DNA from 2 places in the Micromonospora sp. NPDC126480 genome. Region 1 is predicted to be linked to the other one. Evidence: predicted binding sites of a transcription regulator. Region 1 holds the regulator's gene; the other holds the start of a gene.
What was found. The regulator HrcA, encoded in region 1, represses chaperone genes, less so after heat shock. The targets are predictions, from matches to a motif close to GGTTNGCACNCTCNNNNNGAGNGTGCNAACC.

Region 1 (7,303 bases):
GGCGAGCAAGGCGGGTTTGAACGCCCTGGGCCAGTCCCTGGCCGTCGCGCTGGCGCCGTACGGCATCGCGGTCGCCACCGTGGCCCCGGGCTTCGTCGAGACCGACATGACCACCGAGCACCTCAGCGGCGAGCGGGGCGCCGCGATCCGCGCCCAGTCCCCGTTCGACCGGGTGGCCCGTCCCGAGGAGATCGCCGCTGCGGTGCACTGGCTGGCGAGTCCCGCCGCGGAGTGGGCCTCCGGCACGATCGTGGACCTGAACGGCGCCAGCTACCTCCGCACCTGACCCACCCCCAGCCTGTCGATCATTGACTTATGGTGCCCGTTGCAGCCAGATTTGCGGTTTTTGTCAGGCACCACAACTCCATGATCGCCAGGGTGGGGCGGGTTACCAGCGGGAGAGGCGGGTGGAGAGGACTGCAAGGGCCGCTACGCCGGCGGTGGAGGTACGCAGGACGGACGGGCCGAGGCGGACCGGGCGGGCGCCGGCCTCCGTGAAGGCGTCCAGCTCGCGGTCCGAAATGCCGCCCTCGGGGCCGACCACCAGGACGATCTCACCGGTCGCCGGTAGCGCCACCGTCGTCAGCCGCTCCTCGGCCGCCTCGTGAAGGACGAACGCGGCGTCCGCCCCGGCGAGCCGGCGGGCCACCCGGGCCGTCGACTCGTCCGGGGAGCCGGCCACCACCGGCAGCCACGGCCGGCGGGCCTGCTTCGCCGCCTCCCGCGCGGTGGCGACCCACTTCTCCCGGGCCCGTACGCCCCGGTCACCGCGCCAGAGGGCGATCGACCGTTCGGCCGCCCAGGGCACGATCTCGTCGACGCCCGCCTCGGTCATCGCCTGCACCGCCAGTTCGCCCCGGTCCCCCTTGGCGATGCCCTGCACCACCACCAGCCGCGGGACGGGCGCGTCCGCGTACCCCCGGGAGGTGATCTCGACGTCGAGGGTGGCCTTGCCGACGGCGGTGACCACCGCGGCGGCCGTGCCACCCCGCCCGTCGGCGAGCAGCAGCCGCTCGCCGACGCGGAGTCGCTGCACGGTGGCGGCGTGCCGCCCCTCGGGGCCGTCGAGGACCATCTCGTCGGCGGTGGGCAGCGACTCGACGAGGAAGAGCGGTGCGGACACGATCGTCAGGCTAACGGCCCGGCCGGTCGCCGGGCCGCCGGACCGTCAGGCGTGGCCGTTGAAGGCGTCCCGCATCCGGGAGAAGAAGCCGCCCTGCTTGGTCAGCTCGGCGACCTCCTCGCCACGGGTACGGGCGAACTCGCGCAGCATCTTCTCCTGCTCGGCGTCGAGCTTGGTCGGCGTACGGACGTCGAGGTGGACGTAGAGGTCGCCGCGCCCGGTGCCGCGCAGGTGCGGTACGCCACGGGCGCGCAGCCGCAGCGTGCTGCCGGGCTGGGTGCCGGGCTTGACGTCGACGGGCTCCTCGCTGTCGAGCGTCTTGATGGTGAGGCGCGTGCCGAGCGCCGCCGCCGTCATCGGGACGGTCACCCGGCAGTGCAGGTCGTCGCCCTTGCGGGAGAAGACGTCGTGCGGCCGCTCGTGGATCTCGACGTAGAGGTCGCCGGCCGTGCCGCCGCCGGGGCCGACCTCGCCCTGCTGGGCCAGCCGGATGCGCATGCCGTCCTCGACGCCGGCCGGAATCTTGACGGTGAGCGAGCGGCGGGTGCGCACCCGCCCGTCACCGGCGCAGGTCGGGCAGGGGTGCGGGATCGTCGTGCCGTAGCCCTGGCAGACGGTGCACGGCCGGGCCGACACGACCTGGCCGAGGAAGGTTCGCTGCACCGACTGGACCTCGCCCCGGCCGCCGCACGCCTCACAGGTGGCCAGGTGGGTGCCGGCGGCGGTGCCGGCGCCGGAGCACGTGGTGCAGAGCACGGCCGTGTCGACGGTGATCGGCGCCTCGACGCCGAACGCGGTCTCCTGCAGATCCAGTTCCAGGCGGAGAATCGCGTCGGCACCGGGCCGGGTACGCGGGCGCGGCCCCCGGGCACCGCCGGCGGCACCGCCGAAGAACGCGTCCATGATGTCCTGGAAGCCGACGAACGGGCCCGCCCCGCCGGGACCGCCCGGACCGCCGGCGCCCCCGCCGCCCGGCGCGAGGGGATCGCCGCCGAGGTCGACGATCTGCCGCTTCCGGTCGTCGGAGAGGACCTCGTACGCGGCGTTGATGTCCTTGAACTTCTCCTGCGCCTCCGGGTCCGGATTCACGTCCGGGTGGTACTTGCGCGCGAGCTTGCGGTAGGCGCGCTTGATCTCGTCGTCGGAGGCGTCCCGGCTCACGCCGAGGATGCCGTAGTAGTCCCTGGCCACTGCGTTCCGTGTCCTCATGTTCGTCTCGCGTTGCGCCGGCCGCCGGCCCGAACGTGGCCGGACGGGTACTGCCTAGTTCTGGGCCAGCAGGTCGCCCACGTAGCGTGCCACGGCCCGCACCGTGGCGATGGTGCCGGGGTAGTCCATCCGGGTCGGGCCCAGCACGCCGAGACCACCGACGATGGTGGCCCCGGGGCCGTAGCCGGTGCTGACCACCGACGCCGCACGGAGATTGTCGATCTCATTCTCGTCGCCGATGCGGACCCGCATGGTGCTCGGCTCGACCTCGCCGATGAGCTTGAGGAGCACGACCTCCTCCTCCAGCGCCTCCAGGATCGGCCGCAGCGAGCCCTGGAAGTCGAGCAGGCCGCCCCGGGCCAGGTTGGCGGTGCCGGCCAGGGCGATCCGCTCCTCGTGCCGCTCGACCAGCGTCTCCAGCAGCACCGTGGAGAGCGTGGTCATGGCGGGGCGCAGCTCGGCCGTGGCCTCGTCGACCAGCGCCTGCACCAGGGGCGGCGTCTCGGACAGCCGGGTGCCGACCAGCTTCTCGTTGACCAGTCGGCGCAGGTCGGTGACGTCGTCGGCGGGGATCGGCCGGGGCAGCTCGACGAGGCGCTGCTCGACGCGGCCGGTGTCGGCGATCATGACGAGCATCAACCGGGTGGTGGAGATGGGCACCAGCTCCAGGTGACGCACCGAGGAGCGGGCCAGCGACGGGTACTGCACGACGGCGACCTGCCGGGTCAGCTGGGCCAGCAGCCGGACGGTGCGGTGCACCACGTCGTCGAGGTCGACCGCGCCGACCAGGAAGCGCTCTATCGCGCGGCGCTCGGCCGGGCTGAGCGGCTTGACCCGGGACAGCCGGTCCACGAAGAGCCGGTAGCCCCGGTCGGTGGGGACCCGGCCCGCGCTGGTGTGCGGCTGCCGGATGTAGCCCTCCTCCTCGAGGACCGCCATGTCGTTACGGACGGTCGCCGGGGAGACGCCCAGCTGATGGCGCTCGACCAGGGCCTTGCTGCCGACCGGCTCCTGGGTGGCGACGTAGTCCTCGACGATCGCGCGCAGCACCGCGAGCTTGCGGTCGTCGAGACCCATCCTCCCCACCTCCTGTCGCGCGTCGGCCGCCGGCTGCCCGGGCGGCGCCCTGGCACTCGACTGTAGCGAGTGCCAGTCTACGTCGGCGCGCCCGCCGCCGCGATGATCAACGAGGGACGATTGGGGCGCCCCGACGGCCGACCGCGACGCCGGGGCGGTGCCGTCCCGTCACACCAGGGCCGTTCATCCGGACATCCGGGCCGGTGTCGCTCTGGTGCGCCGTTGTCGGCTGCCCCTACCGTGATCCCCATGACTGAACCACCTCGCCCTCCCGGCAGCGGAGACCCCCAGGGCCCCGGCCCCGACGAGCCCACCACACCACTGTCCGGCGCACCCGGCGCGGGCGGCTATCCCCCGCCCGGCGGCTATCCGCCACCCACCGGTGACACTCCGCCGTCCGGCGGCTACCCGCCGCCGGGTGGATATCCCCCTCCCGGTCCGGGCTACCCGACCGGCGGCGCGTACGGCCCACCCGCCGGCTACGCCAACAACGAGGACAAGACCTGGGCGCTCGTCGCGCACTTCGGCGGCGCGCTCGGCGCGTTGGTCAGCTTCGGCCCGCTCGGTTTCGTCGCCCCGCTGATCGCGTACCTGGCCCGCGGCAACCAGTCGCCGAGCGTCCGGGCCCACGCCCTCGCGGCGCTGAACTTCCAGATCGTGTGGTCGCTCATCGCCTTCGTGCTGCTCTTCGTCAGCTGGTGCCTGCTGTTCCTGCCCAGCATCGCCGTCGTGGTGATCCAGATCGTGTTCGGCATCATCGCCGGCCTGCGGGCGAACGAGGGCACGCTGTACCGCTACCCGATGTCCGCGAACTTCATCAAGTGATCCCGACCGGCCGCTCCCCCGGCCGGTCGGCACCACCCACCCTCGCCCGACGCGGGGGGACCCGGCCGGGAGCGGCGGTCACGGCAGCAGGTCACGCACCACGGCGTCGGCGAGCAGCCGGCCACGCAGGGTCAGCACGGCGCGGCCGGCCGCCCACTCCGCCGCGTCGAGCAGGCCGCTCGCCCGCGCCCGCTCCGCGCCGGCCAGCCCGGCCGGGTCCAGCACGTCCAGCGGCAGGCCGGAGGCGAGCCGCAGGCGCAGCATGACGTCCTCCATGTGCGCCTCGTCGGCGGACAGCACCTCCCGGGCCAGACCGGGCGACTCCCCGGCGGCCAGGCGCTTCGCGTACGCCGTGGGGTGCTTCACGTTCCACCAGCGCACACCGCCGACGTGGCTGTGCGCCCCTGGGCCGAGGCCCCACCAGTCCCCGCCGGACCAGTACAGCAGGTTGTGGCGGCAGCGGGCGGCCGGCGTCCGTGCCCAGTTGGAAACCTCGTACCAGGAGAAGCCGGCCGCGCCGAGGGCGGCCTCCGCGGCCAGGTAACGGTCCGCGGCGACGTCGTCGGAGGGGTACGCCAGCTCACCGCGGCGCATCCGGGCGGCGAGCCGGGTGCCCTCCTCCACGATCAGGGCGTACGCGCTGACGTGGTCCACCCCGGCGCCGACCACCTGGTCGAGCGTGGCCGCGAAGTCCGCCGCGCTCTCCCCCGGCGTGCCGTAGATCAGATCCAGGTTGACGTGCGCGAACCCGGCGTCGCGGGCCTCCCGCGCGGCGGCGACCGCCCGGCCGGCGCTGTGCCTGCGGTCGAGGATCGCCAGCACCCCCGGCGACGCGGACTGCATGCCCAGCGAGATCCGCGTGTAGCCGGCGGCCCGCAGCGCGGCGAGCGACTCCGGGGTGACCGACTCCGGGTTGGCCTCGGTGGTGACCTCGGCGTCCGGCGCCAACCCGAACGCGCGGTCGACGCCGTCGAGGATCCGCGCCAGGTCGCCGGGCGGAAGCAGGGTCGGGGTGCCGCCGCCGACGAAGACCGTGTCGACCCGGGGCGGCGGGCTGTCGCGCAGCACCCGGGCGGCCAGGGCCAGCTCGGCGAGGACGGTGTCCGCGTACTCCTCGCGGCCGGCACCACCGCCCAGCTCGGCCGCCGTGTACGTGTTGAAGTCGCAGTAGCCGCAGCGGCTGGCGCAGAACGGAACGTGCACGTACACGCCGAAACCGCGCGCGCCGACCGAGCCGAGGGCGGTGGCGGGCAGCGAACCGTCGGCGGGGACGATCTCGCCTTCTGGAAGGACGCCGGGCATGGCCACTAGTGTGCCCTTCCATGACCTCTCCCGACGCGCTCGTGCGGGTCACCACGGCCCGCGGGGTGACCACCCTCACCCTGGACAGCCCGCACAACCGCAACGCGCTCTCCACGCCGCTGATGACCCAGCTGCTCGACGGCCTCGCCGCGGCGGTCGCCGACGACGGCGTACGCGTGGTCGTGCTGGACCACACCGGTCCGGTCTTCTGCTCCGGCGCCGACCTGAAGGAGACCGCCGCCGCGTACGCCAGCGGGACCGTGCCCGCCGGGATGCTCGGCGACGTGCTCGCGGCCGTCTGGGAGTGCCCCAAGCCGGTGGTGGCGCGGGTGGCCGGACCGGCCCGGGCCGGCGGGCTGGGCCTGATCGCGGCGGCCGACCTGGCGGTGTGCGCGCAGGAGGCGACGTTCGCGTTCACCGAGGTCCGGATCGGGGTGATCCCGGCCGTGATCTCGGCGACCGTGCTGCCCCGGCTGCACCCCCGCGCCGCGGCCGAGCTGTACCTGACCGGGGACACCTTCGACGGGCGGCGGGCCGCCGAGGTCGGGCTGGTCACAGCCGCCGTGCCGGCCGCGGAGCTGGACGCCGCGGTGGCCCGGTACTGCGACTCGCTGGTCCGGGGCGCGCCGGGCGCGCTGGCCGGGGCGAAGGGACTGCTGCGCCGTCCCGCGTCGACCGATCTGCGGGCCGAGATCGCCGACCTGGCGACCCTGTCCACCGGCTACTTCCTCTCCGACGAGGGCCGCGAGGGTGTCCTGGCGTTCCGGGAGAAGCGGCCCGCGAGCTGGGTGCCCGGCGATTACCGGTTTCCGCCCGGGCGGTGAGGGAACGTCGGTCCCGCCCGCCCGTGCCCGCCGGGCGGACCCGGCACCACGCCCGGTGGACCGACCGGAACCGGTCGGACGACCCGCGGGGCGCGACGGGGGACGTACGCTTGTCGAACTGTCGAACAGGGGGTGCAGGTGCGAACTCGGGCAGTCGTGGCGGGTGGCGTCGTCCTCGTTCTCGTCGCCGTGGTCGGGCTGTTCATCGTTCTCCGCCAGCTCGGCGACGGGTTCCGGCTTCCGCTCGCCGCCCGGACGTGCACGGTGCAGGCGGACGGCCGGGTGGCCCTGGACGCCGACCAGATGGCAAACGCGGCGACGATCGCGGCCATCGGGATCCAGCGCGGCATGCCCGAGCGGGCGGTGGTGGTGGCGCTCGCCACCGCGTACCAGGAGTCGGGCCTGCGCAACCTGGCCGGCGGCGACCGGGACTCGGTCGGGCTGTTCCAGCAGCGACCGAGTCAGGGCTGGGGCACACCGACCCAGATCCGCGACCCGCGGTACGCGGCGAACAAGTTCTACGCGGCCCTGAAGAAGGTGCGGGGCTGGGAGGGAATGCGGGTCACCGACGCCGCCCAGAAGGTGCAGCGGTCGGCGTTCCCCGAGGCGTACCAGAAGTGGGCCGACGAGTCGGAGGTGCTGACCCGGGCGCTGCTCGGCAACGCGACCGGGGCGGTCGCCTGCACGGTGGCCGGTGACCCGCTGCGCCGGGGCGCGGCGGCGACCGCGGCGCTGACCCGGGGGCTCACCCTGGACTGGGGTCTCGCCGCCACGGCCGCCGCGACCGACCTGACCCGCCTCACGGTGACCGCCGACGACGAGCGGGGCGGCTGGCGGTACGCGCACTGGCTGGTGTCGCACGCCCAGGACAACGGCGTGCGGCTGGTCCGCTTCGGCGACCGGCAGTGGACCGCCGAGAAGGGCACCTGGGACCGGGTGACGG
Region 2 (7,303 bases), on a different contig from region 1:
GTTTCGCGCTCAGTGCGGAAAACGCGCCGTGAAGGACTTGACGTCGGCAATTGAGCGGCGCAAGATGCTCCGTGCGGGAGGGCGTGTCGCCGAAGACCTTGTTCTTACGACCCAACGCCGGAGGCGTTGTGCGATCGTCCCTCCCGACCAACGTCCGATCGGGGCCAGCGGAAAAACCGCTGGCCCCGATCGTGTTTTCCGCGCACGCTCGGACCCATGAGCATCGCCGTCACGCCGTACGACGCCGCCGACCCGGCCGCGATCGACGAGGCGCACCGGATCGCGTTCGCGGCCACCGCCGCCGACGAGCCCGACTTCCCGAACCAGACGCGGGACGAGTTCGCGGCGTACGCGGCCAACCCGATGCCCGGGTACGTGTTGGTCCGCGCCCTCGGCCGGCTCGACGGTGTCGCCGCCGGCCACCTCGAACTGCGGCTGCCGCAACTGGACAACACCGACAACGCAAGCGTCACCCTGGCCGTCCACCCCGAGCACCGGCGCCGGGGCGTGGGCCGGGCGCTGCTCGCGTACGCCGTGGAGGTGGCCAGGGAGCACGGCCGCAAGCGGCTGTTCGGCGACACGGTGGTGGCGCTGCCGGGTGGGCCGGCCCGTCCGGAGGCCGGCGGCGCCTTCGCCGCGGCCGCCGGCGCGCACGCGGCGCTGACCGAGATCCGCCGCCGGCTCGACGTGGCGGCCGTCGACCACGCCGTCCTGGACGCGCTGCTCGCCGCCGCCCGCGAGGGCGCCACCGGCTATCGGGTGGTGGGCTGGCCGGGCCCGGTTCCGGAGGAGCACGTCGCCGACGTGGCCCGGCTGGAGAGCCGGATGAACACCGACGCGCCGATCGGGGACCTGGAGCTGGAGGCGGAGAACATCGACGCCGGGCGGATCCGGGCGGTCGAGGAGGTCCTCGAGGCGCGGGGCCGGCGCCACTACCACTACGGCGCGGTGCACGAGGCGACCGGCCGGCTGGTCGCCTGGACCATGCTCGACGTCAGCTCCCGCTCGCCCTGGCACGCCTGGCAGCAGACCACGATCGTCGACCCGGACCACCGCGGTCACCGGCTGGGGCTGCTCGTCAAGATCGAGAATCTGCGGTACGCGATGGCGCACGAGCCCGAGCTGCGCGCGGTGGACACCTGGAACGCGGCGGTCAACGAGCACATGATCGCAATCAACGAGCAGCTGGGTTTCCGCCCGGTCGACGGCTGGACGGACTGGCAGTTGACGATTTGAGTTGTGACACGGGCCTACTGATCGTGCGGTCCGGTGTTGCATGATGGCGGGCATGACGGAGACCCCGCACCCCCTGTACGACCGGCACGCCGACACCCTCACCCGTGCGCTGAAGGCCATCTCGGAGCGCGGTTACTGGTCCGCCTATCCCGAGTCGCCCAGCCCACGGGTGTACGGCGAGACCGCCGCCGCCGACGGCAAGGCGGCCTTCGAGGCGTACCTGGGTCGCGATTTCCCCCTCGACCAGCCCGGTGACGGGAGCACCGTCGCCACCGAGGCCAGCCCGTTCGGGGTTGACCTGGGCGTCCGCTACCCGCACGCGGCGGCCGACCAGCTCGTGGCCGCCGCCACCGCCGCGCTGCCGGCCTGGCGGGACGCCGGCCCGCAGGCCCGCGCCGGCGTCTGCCTGGAGATCCTGGACCGGCTGCACAAGAACGTCTTCGAGCTGGCCAACGCGGTGCAGTTCACAAGCGGCCAGGCGTTCGTGATGGCCTTCCAGGCCGGCGGGGCGCACGCCCTGGACCGGGCGCTGGAGGCGCTCGCCTACGCGTACGCGGAGATGACCCGGCACCCGGGGACGGCCGGCTGGGAAAAGGCGGCGGGCAAGGGCGACCCGCTGCGGATGACCAAGACCTTCCACGTGGTGCCGCGCGGCGTCGCGCTGGTCATCGGCTGCAACACCTTCCCGACCTGGAACTCGTACCCGGGGCTCTTCGCCTCGCTGGTCACCGGAAACCCGGTGGTGGTCAAGCCGCACCCGCGTGCCGTCCTGCCGCTGGCGGTCACCGTCAGGTACGCCCGCCAGGTGCTCGCCGAAGCCGGCTTCGACCCGAACCTGGTGCAGCTCGCCGCGGAGGCCCCGGGCGAGAAGCTCGCCTCGACGCTTGCCCTGCACCCGTCCGTGAAGATCGTCGACTTCACCGGCTCCACCGAGTACGGCGACTGGCTGGAGGCCAACGCCCGGCAGGCGCAGGTCTACACCGAGAAGGCCGGCTTGAACACGGTGGTGGTCGACTCGACCGACGACTTCGCCGGAATGTGCCGCAACCTGGGCTTCACGCTGACCCTGTACAGCGGCCAGATGTGCACCACCTCGCAGAACATCCTGATTCCCCGCAACGGCATCGAGACCGACCAGGGGCACAAGAGCTTCGACGAGGTGGCCGGCGGCATCGCCGCGGCGGTCGGCAAGCTCACCGCCGACCCGGCGCGCGGGGTCGAGCTGACCGGCGCGATCGTCAACGACGGGGTGCTGGAGCGGCTGGACGAGGTGACCAAGGTCGGCGAGCCGGTGCTGGAGTCCCGTACCGTCGAGCACCCGGCCTTCCCCGGCGCGGTGGTGCGGACGCCGACAATCGTCAAGCTGGGCGCCGGCGACGCCGCCACCTACTCGCGCGAGTGGTTCGGGCCGATCTCGTTCGCGATCGCGACCGACTCGACCGAGCACAGCCTGGAGATCCTGCGCTCCACGGTCGGCGAGATGGGCGCGCTGACCGCGGCCGTCTACGCCACCGACGAGGCGGTGCTGGACGCGGCCGAGGCGGCGGCGATCGAGGTCGGGGTGCACCTGTCGGCCAACCTGACCGGCGGGGTGTTCGTCAACCAGTCGGCGGCCTTCTCGGACTTCCACGGCAGCGGCGCCAACGCGGCGGCCAACGCCGCTCTGACCGACGGCGCGTACGTCGCGAACCGCTTCCGGGTCGTCCAGAGCCGCCGCCACGCCTGAGGTGTAAGGAAGGGCCCCTTCTTAACGCCTGGTGCATAGGAAGGGGCCCCTCTTAACAGAGGCTCGAGTTAACAGGGGCTCGAGTTAACAGGGGCTCGAGACAGCGGCGCGTCACGCCGGGCGGCGCATCTGAAGTTCGGTGAGCGTGGGGATCGTCGGATGCGGGACGCGTACGCCGGTGTCGACGAAGCCCAGCCGCTGGTACGCCCGGTAGGCCCGGTCGTTGCCGACCACGACCTCCAGCATCAGCTCCGCCCGGCCGCAGGCACGCGACCAGCCCGCAACCGCGTCGACCAGATCGGCGAGCAGCCCGGTGCCCCGCCAGGACGGCGTGACGTAGACCGCGTACACGACGGTGAGGCCCGGCTCCTCCGGGGTCACCGTGCCGCCGGCGTGCCCGACCAGCCGGCCGCCCGGATCCGCGACGAACTGCGCCATGCGGGTGCCGGACGAGACGTGCGCGACGCGCGCGGCGAACTCGGCGTGCGGACGGGCGGCCGCGTCGGCGATGGTCTCCAGGAACGCCAGCGGTGCGTCGGCGAGCATCTCCAGCCGCAGGGCCCGCATCCGCGCGGCGTCCGCCGGCCGGACCCGCCGGACCTGTGCCCGCCGCACCGCGACCTGCCCCGGGTCGGGCGCGCCCGGGTTGCTCGTCATCCCGCATGCCTACCACAGCGATGAACAGCGATGCGGATCCCCCGGAATATGCCCGATTTGTGGTCGTGCGCCGCCGTCACGCCTCGTGTAGCGTGCGATTTCGGTCACCGATTCAGCGGCCGTCGCCGATCGCCGAACCGGTGCCGCCCCGCGGGCCGGCGCGCCGGTCGCGGCGGGGTGAGTGGAACGCCGCGCAGAGTGAGGAAGTGCACCGTGGCACAGGGCACCGTTAAGTGGTTCAACGCCGAAAAGGGCTACGGCTTCATCGCCGTCGACGGCGGCCAGGACGTCTTCGTCCACTTCTCCGCCATCGAGATGGACGGCTACAAGGCGCTGGACGACGGCCAGCGGGTGGAGTTCGAGATCGCCCAGGGCCAGAAGGGTCCCCAGGCCGAGCGGGTGCGCGTCATCGCCTGAGCGGCCCTCGGCTCCGCTCCGCCGGGAGCCGACCGACGACGCCCGTGATCCGCCACCGCGGACCGTGGCCGGCCGGGGTGCGGCACCGACACCGCACCAGGGAAGATCGTGAACCGTTCCAGCCGTCGCTGAGGAGGGTTCATTGTCCGACCAGCCACCCCCGACCGTGCCGTCACCGCCACCGGATGATCGAGATTCGACGTCCGGTGCCGTGCCGCCTCAGGCGGCCCCGCAGCCCGGCACGCCCGGAGCCGAGGCGGCCCCGGGCCGCGACCTGCCGGGAGCCGAGCCGGCCCCGGGCCACGGCATGCCGACAGCCGAGCCGGGCCAGCCGCCGGCCGTCCCTCCGTACCCGATGGATCCGACCACGCCGGCGTACGTCTGGGGTCCGGCCGCGCCTGCGCCCGGCACGGGCGACGCGACGTGGGCGGCCTCCGGTCCGTGGCAGCCGGGCGCTCCGGTCTGGCCGGGGCAACCCTTCGCCGGCTGGTCCGCGGCCGGGCTCGATCCCGCCGACCCGCTCGTCACACCACCCGGTGCCGGCCTGACCGGCTGGTTCGACCGGTGCGTCGGCGCGGTCCGGCGCGGCTGGCGGCTGCTCCTGCCGATCCTGCTGTTGACCCAGGTGCTGCCGGCGATCCTGGTCGGGCTCCTGACGTACGCGGTCGACCCGACAGCGAAGTGGGAGACGGCCACGGCCGACGACCCGGCCGCGCTGCCCGACGGGTTCGTGGGGGACCTGGCCACCCTCTTCGCCGTCGCGGTCGGCGGCGCGGTGGTCTTCGGCCTGGTGCAGAGCGTGGGCTGGGCGGCGGGCACCTGGGTGATCGCCCGCCAGGCGGCCGGTGAGCCGGTCGACCTGGCCGGCGCGTTCCGCCACGGTCTGCGCCGCGCGCCGGGTCTGTGGGGCTGGACGCTGCTGATCGGCCTGCTGATCGCCGTCGGCGTGTGTTTCTGCGTGCTGCCCGGTGTCTACCTCGCGTTCGCCCTGAGCCTGGCCGGCCCGGTCTACCTCTTCGAGCGGCAGGCCCCGATCGCCCGGTCGTTCCGGATGTTCCACGACCGTCTCGGCCTGGTGCTCGGCCGGGTGGCGCTGATCGCCGCCGTGGTGATCGTCGTCTCCGGGGCGGCCGGCGTGCTGGAGGGCATGGCCACGATGCCGTTCGGCGCGGCGCCGCTGGAGTCCCCGGGCACGGCTGTCGGGCTCCTCGTCGTGCTGACGATCACCGCGCTGCTGGCGCTCCCGGCCCACCTGGCGCAGCAGGTCGGGCTGGTCGTCACGTACGCCGAGCAGCGGGCCCACGAGGCCCCGGTGAACGCCGCGCGGCTGGCGGCCGAACTCGGCTGACCGGGGTGATCGTGCTTGCACTCGGCAAGGGAGAGTGCTAAACAGGTCATTGGCACTCGCAGACCGTGAGTGCCAATGGTCGGGGCGGTAGGGCCACGGCCGCACAAGTGTCCCGAGACACGGGTGCGGCACATGGCCGGTCGTCGCGGGCTATCCGGCCCGGCCTGCGGACGTCGTCGTCGCCAGGTGGCGACGTCCCAAGGTGCGTACACCAGGCGGCCCATCCGGGGCACACCCTCGGGTGGCCCGTGAGTGTCCAGGAGGACAACGCCGTATGGCCAAGATGATCGCGTTCGACGAGGAGGCTCGCCGCGGCCTCGAGCGGGGCATGAACCAGCTCGCCGACGCCGTGAAGGTGACCCTCGGCCCCAAGGGCCGCAACGTCGTGCTCGAGAAGAAGTGGGGTGCCCCCACCATCACCAACGATGGTGTGAGCATCGCCAAGGAGATCGAGCTCGAGGACCCGTACGAGAAGATCGGCGCCGAGCTGGTCAAGGAGGTCGCGAAGAAGACCGACGACGTCGCCGGTGACGGCACGACGACGGCGACCGTCCTGGCCCAGGCCCTGGTTCGTGAGGGCCTGCGCAACGTGGCCGCCGGCGCCAACCCGATGGCCCTGAAGCGGGGCATCGAGGCCGCGGTCACGAGCGTCTCGGAGGAGCTGCTGAAGCTCGCCAAGGACGTCGAGACCAAGGAGCAGATCGCCTCCACCGCCTCCATCTCCGCCGGTGACACAAGCGTCGGCGAGATCATCGCCGAGGCGATGGACAAGGTCGGCAAGGAAGGCGTCATCACCGTCGAGGAGAGCAACACCTTCGGCCTGGAGCTGGAGCTCACCGAGGGTATGCGCTTCGACAAGGGCTACATCTCCGCGTACTTCATGACCGACCCGGAGCGTATGGAGGCCGTCTTCGACGACCCGTACATCCTGATCGTCAACAGCAAGATCTCGTCGGTGAAGGACCTGCTCCCGATCCTCGAGAAGGTCATGCAGGGCGGCAAGCCGCTGCTGATCATCGCCGAGGACCTGGAGGGCGAGGCCCTCGCCACCCTGGTGGTCAACAAGGTCCGGGGCACCTTCAAGTCGGTCGCCGTCAAGGCGCCGGGCTTCGGTGACCGCCGCAAGGCCATGCTGACCGACATCGCCATCCTCACCGGTGGCCAGGTCATCAGCGAGGAGGTCGGCCTCAAGCTGGACGCCGTCGGCCTCGACATGCTGGGCCGCGCCCGCAAGGTCGTGGTGACCAAGGACGAGACCACCATCGTCGACGGTGCCGGTGACGCCGAGCAGATCCAGGGCCGGGTCAACCAGATCCGGGCCGAGATCGACAAGAGCGACTCCGACTACGACCGCGAGAAGCTGCAGGAGCGGCTGGCCAAGCTGGCCGGTGGCGTCGCGGTGATCAAGGTCGGCGCGGCCACCGAGGTCGAGCTGAAGGAGCGCAAGCACCGCATCGAGGACGCCGTCCGGAACGCGAAGGCCGCCGTCGAGGAGGGCATCGTCCCGGGTGGTGGCGTCGCGCTGGTGCAGGCGGGCAAGACCGCCTTCGACAAGCTGGACCTGGCCGGCGACGAGGCGACCGGCGCCCAGATCGTCAAGATCGCGCTGGACGCCCCGCTGCGGCAGATCGCCGTCAACGCCGGCCTCGAGGGTGGCGTCGTCGTCGAGCACGTCCGCAACATCGAGGCGGGTCACGGCCTGAACGCCGCGACCGGCGAGTACGTGGACCTGATGGCCGCGGGCATCATCGACCCGGCCAAGGTGACCCGGTCGGCGCTGCAGAACGCGTCGTCGATCGCGGCGCTCTTCCTCACCACCGAGGCCGTCGTGGCGGACAAGCCGGAGAAGACCCCGGCCGCCCCGGCTGGCCCGGGTGGCGGGGACATGGACTTCTGAGTCCAGCTCCACGACACCGGGA

Region 2: groL (chaperonin GroEL) is a predicted target of HrcA. The motif match lies at 5,432-5,462, and genes of this name have one in related genera.

Annotation. Positions count from the first base shown of each region.
Region 1 covers NZ_JBEORU010000031.1:51,247-58,549, reverse strand. Annotated here, with positions in the region: gene ABTW87_RS24630 (SDR family NAD(P)-dependent oxidoreductase) at 1-286, shown strand, start outside; gene ABTW87_RS24625 (16S rRNA (uracil(1498)-N(3))-methyltransferase) at 389-1,123, opposite strand; gene dnaJ (molecular chaperone DnaJ) at 1,169-2,314, opposite strand; gene hrcA (heat-inducible transcriptional repressor HrcA) at 2,387-3,409, opposite strand; gene ABTW87_RS24610 (DUF4870 domain-containing protein) at 3,659-4,234, shown strand; gene hemW (radical SAM family heme chaperone HemW) at 4,313-5,536, opposite strand; gene ABTW87_RS24600 (enoyl-CoA hydratase-related protein) at 5,557-6,360, shown strand; gene ABTW87_RS24595 (hypothetical protein) at 6,493-7,303, shown strand, end outside.
Region 2 covers NZ_JBEORU010000018.1:71,207-78,509, reverse strand. Annotated here, with positions in the region: gene ABTW87_RS18230 (GNAT family N-acetyltransferase) at 217-1,236, shown strand; gene paaN (phenylacetic acid degradation protein PaaN) at 1,289-2,962, shown strand; gene ABTW87_RS18220 (GNAT family N-acetyltransferase) at 3,074-3,619, opposite strand; gene ABTW87_RS18215 (cold-shock protein) at 3,833-4,036, shown strand; gene ABTW87_RS18210 (hypothetical protein) at 4,248-5,384, shown strand; gene groL (chaperonin GroEL) at 5,659-7,281, shown strand.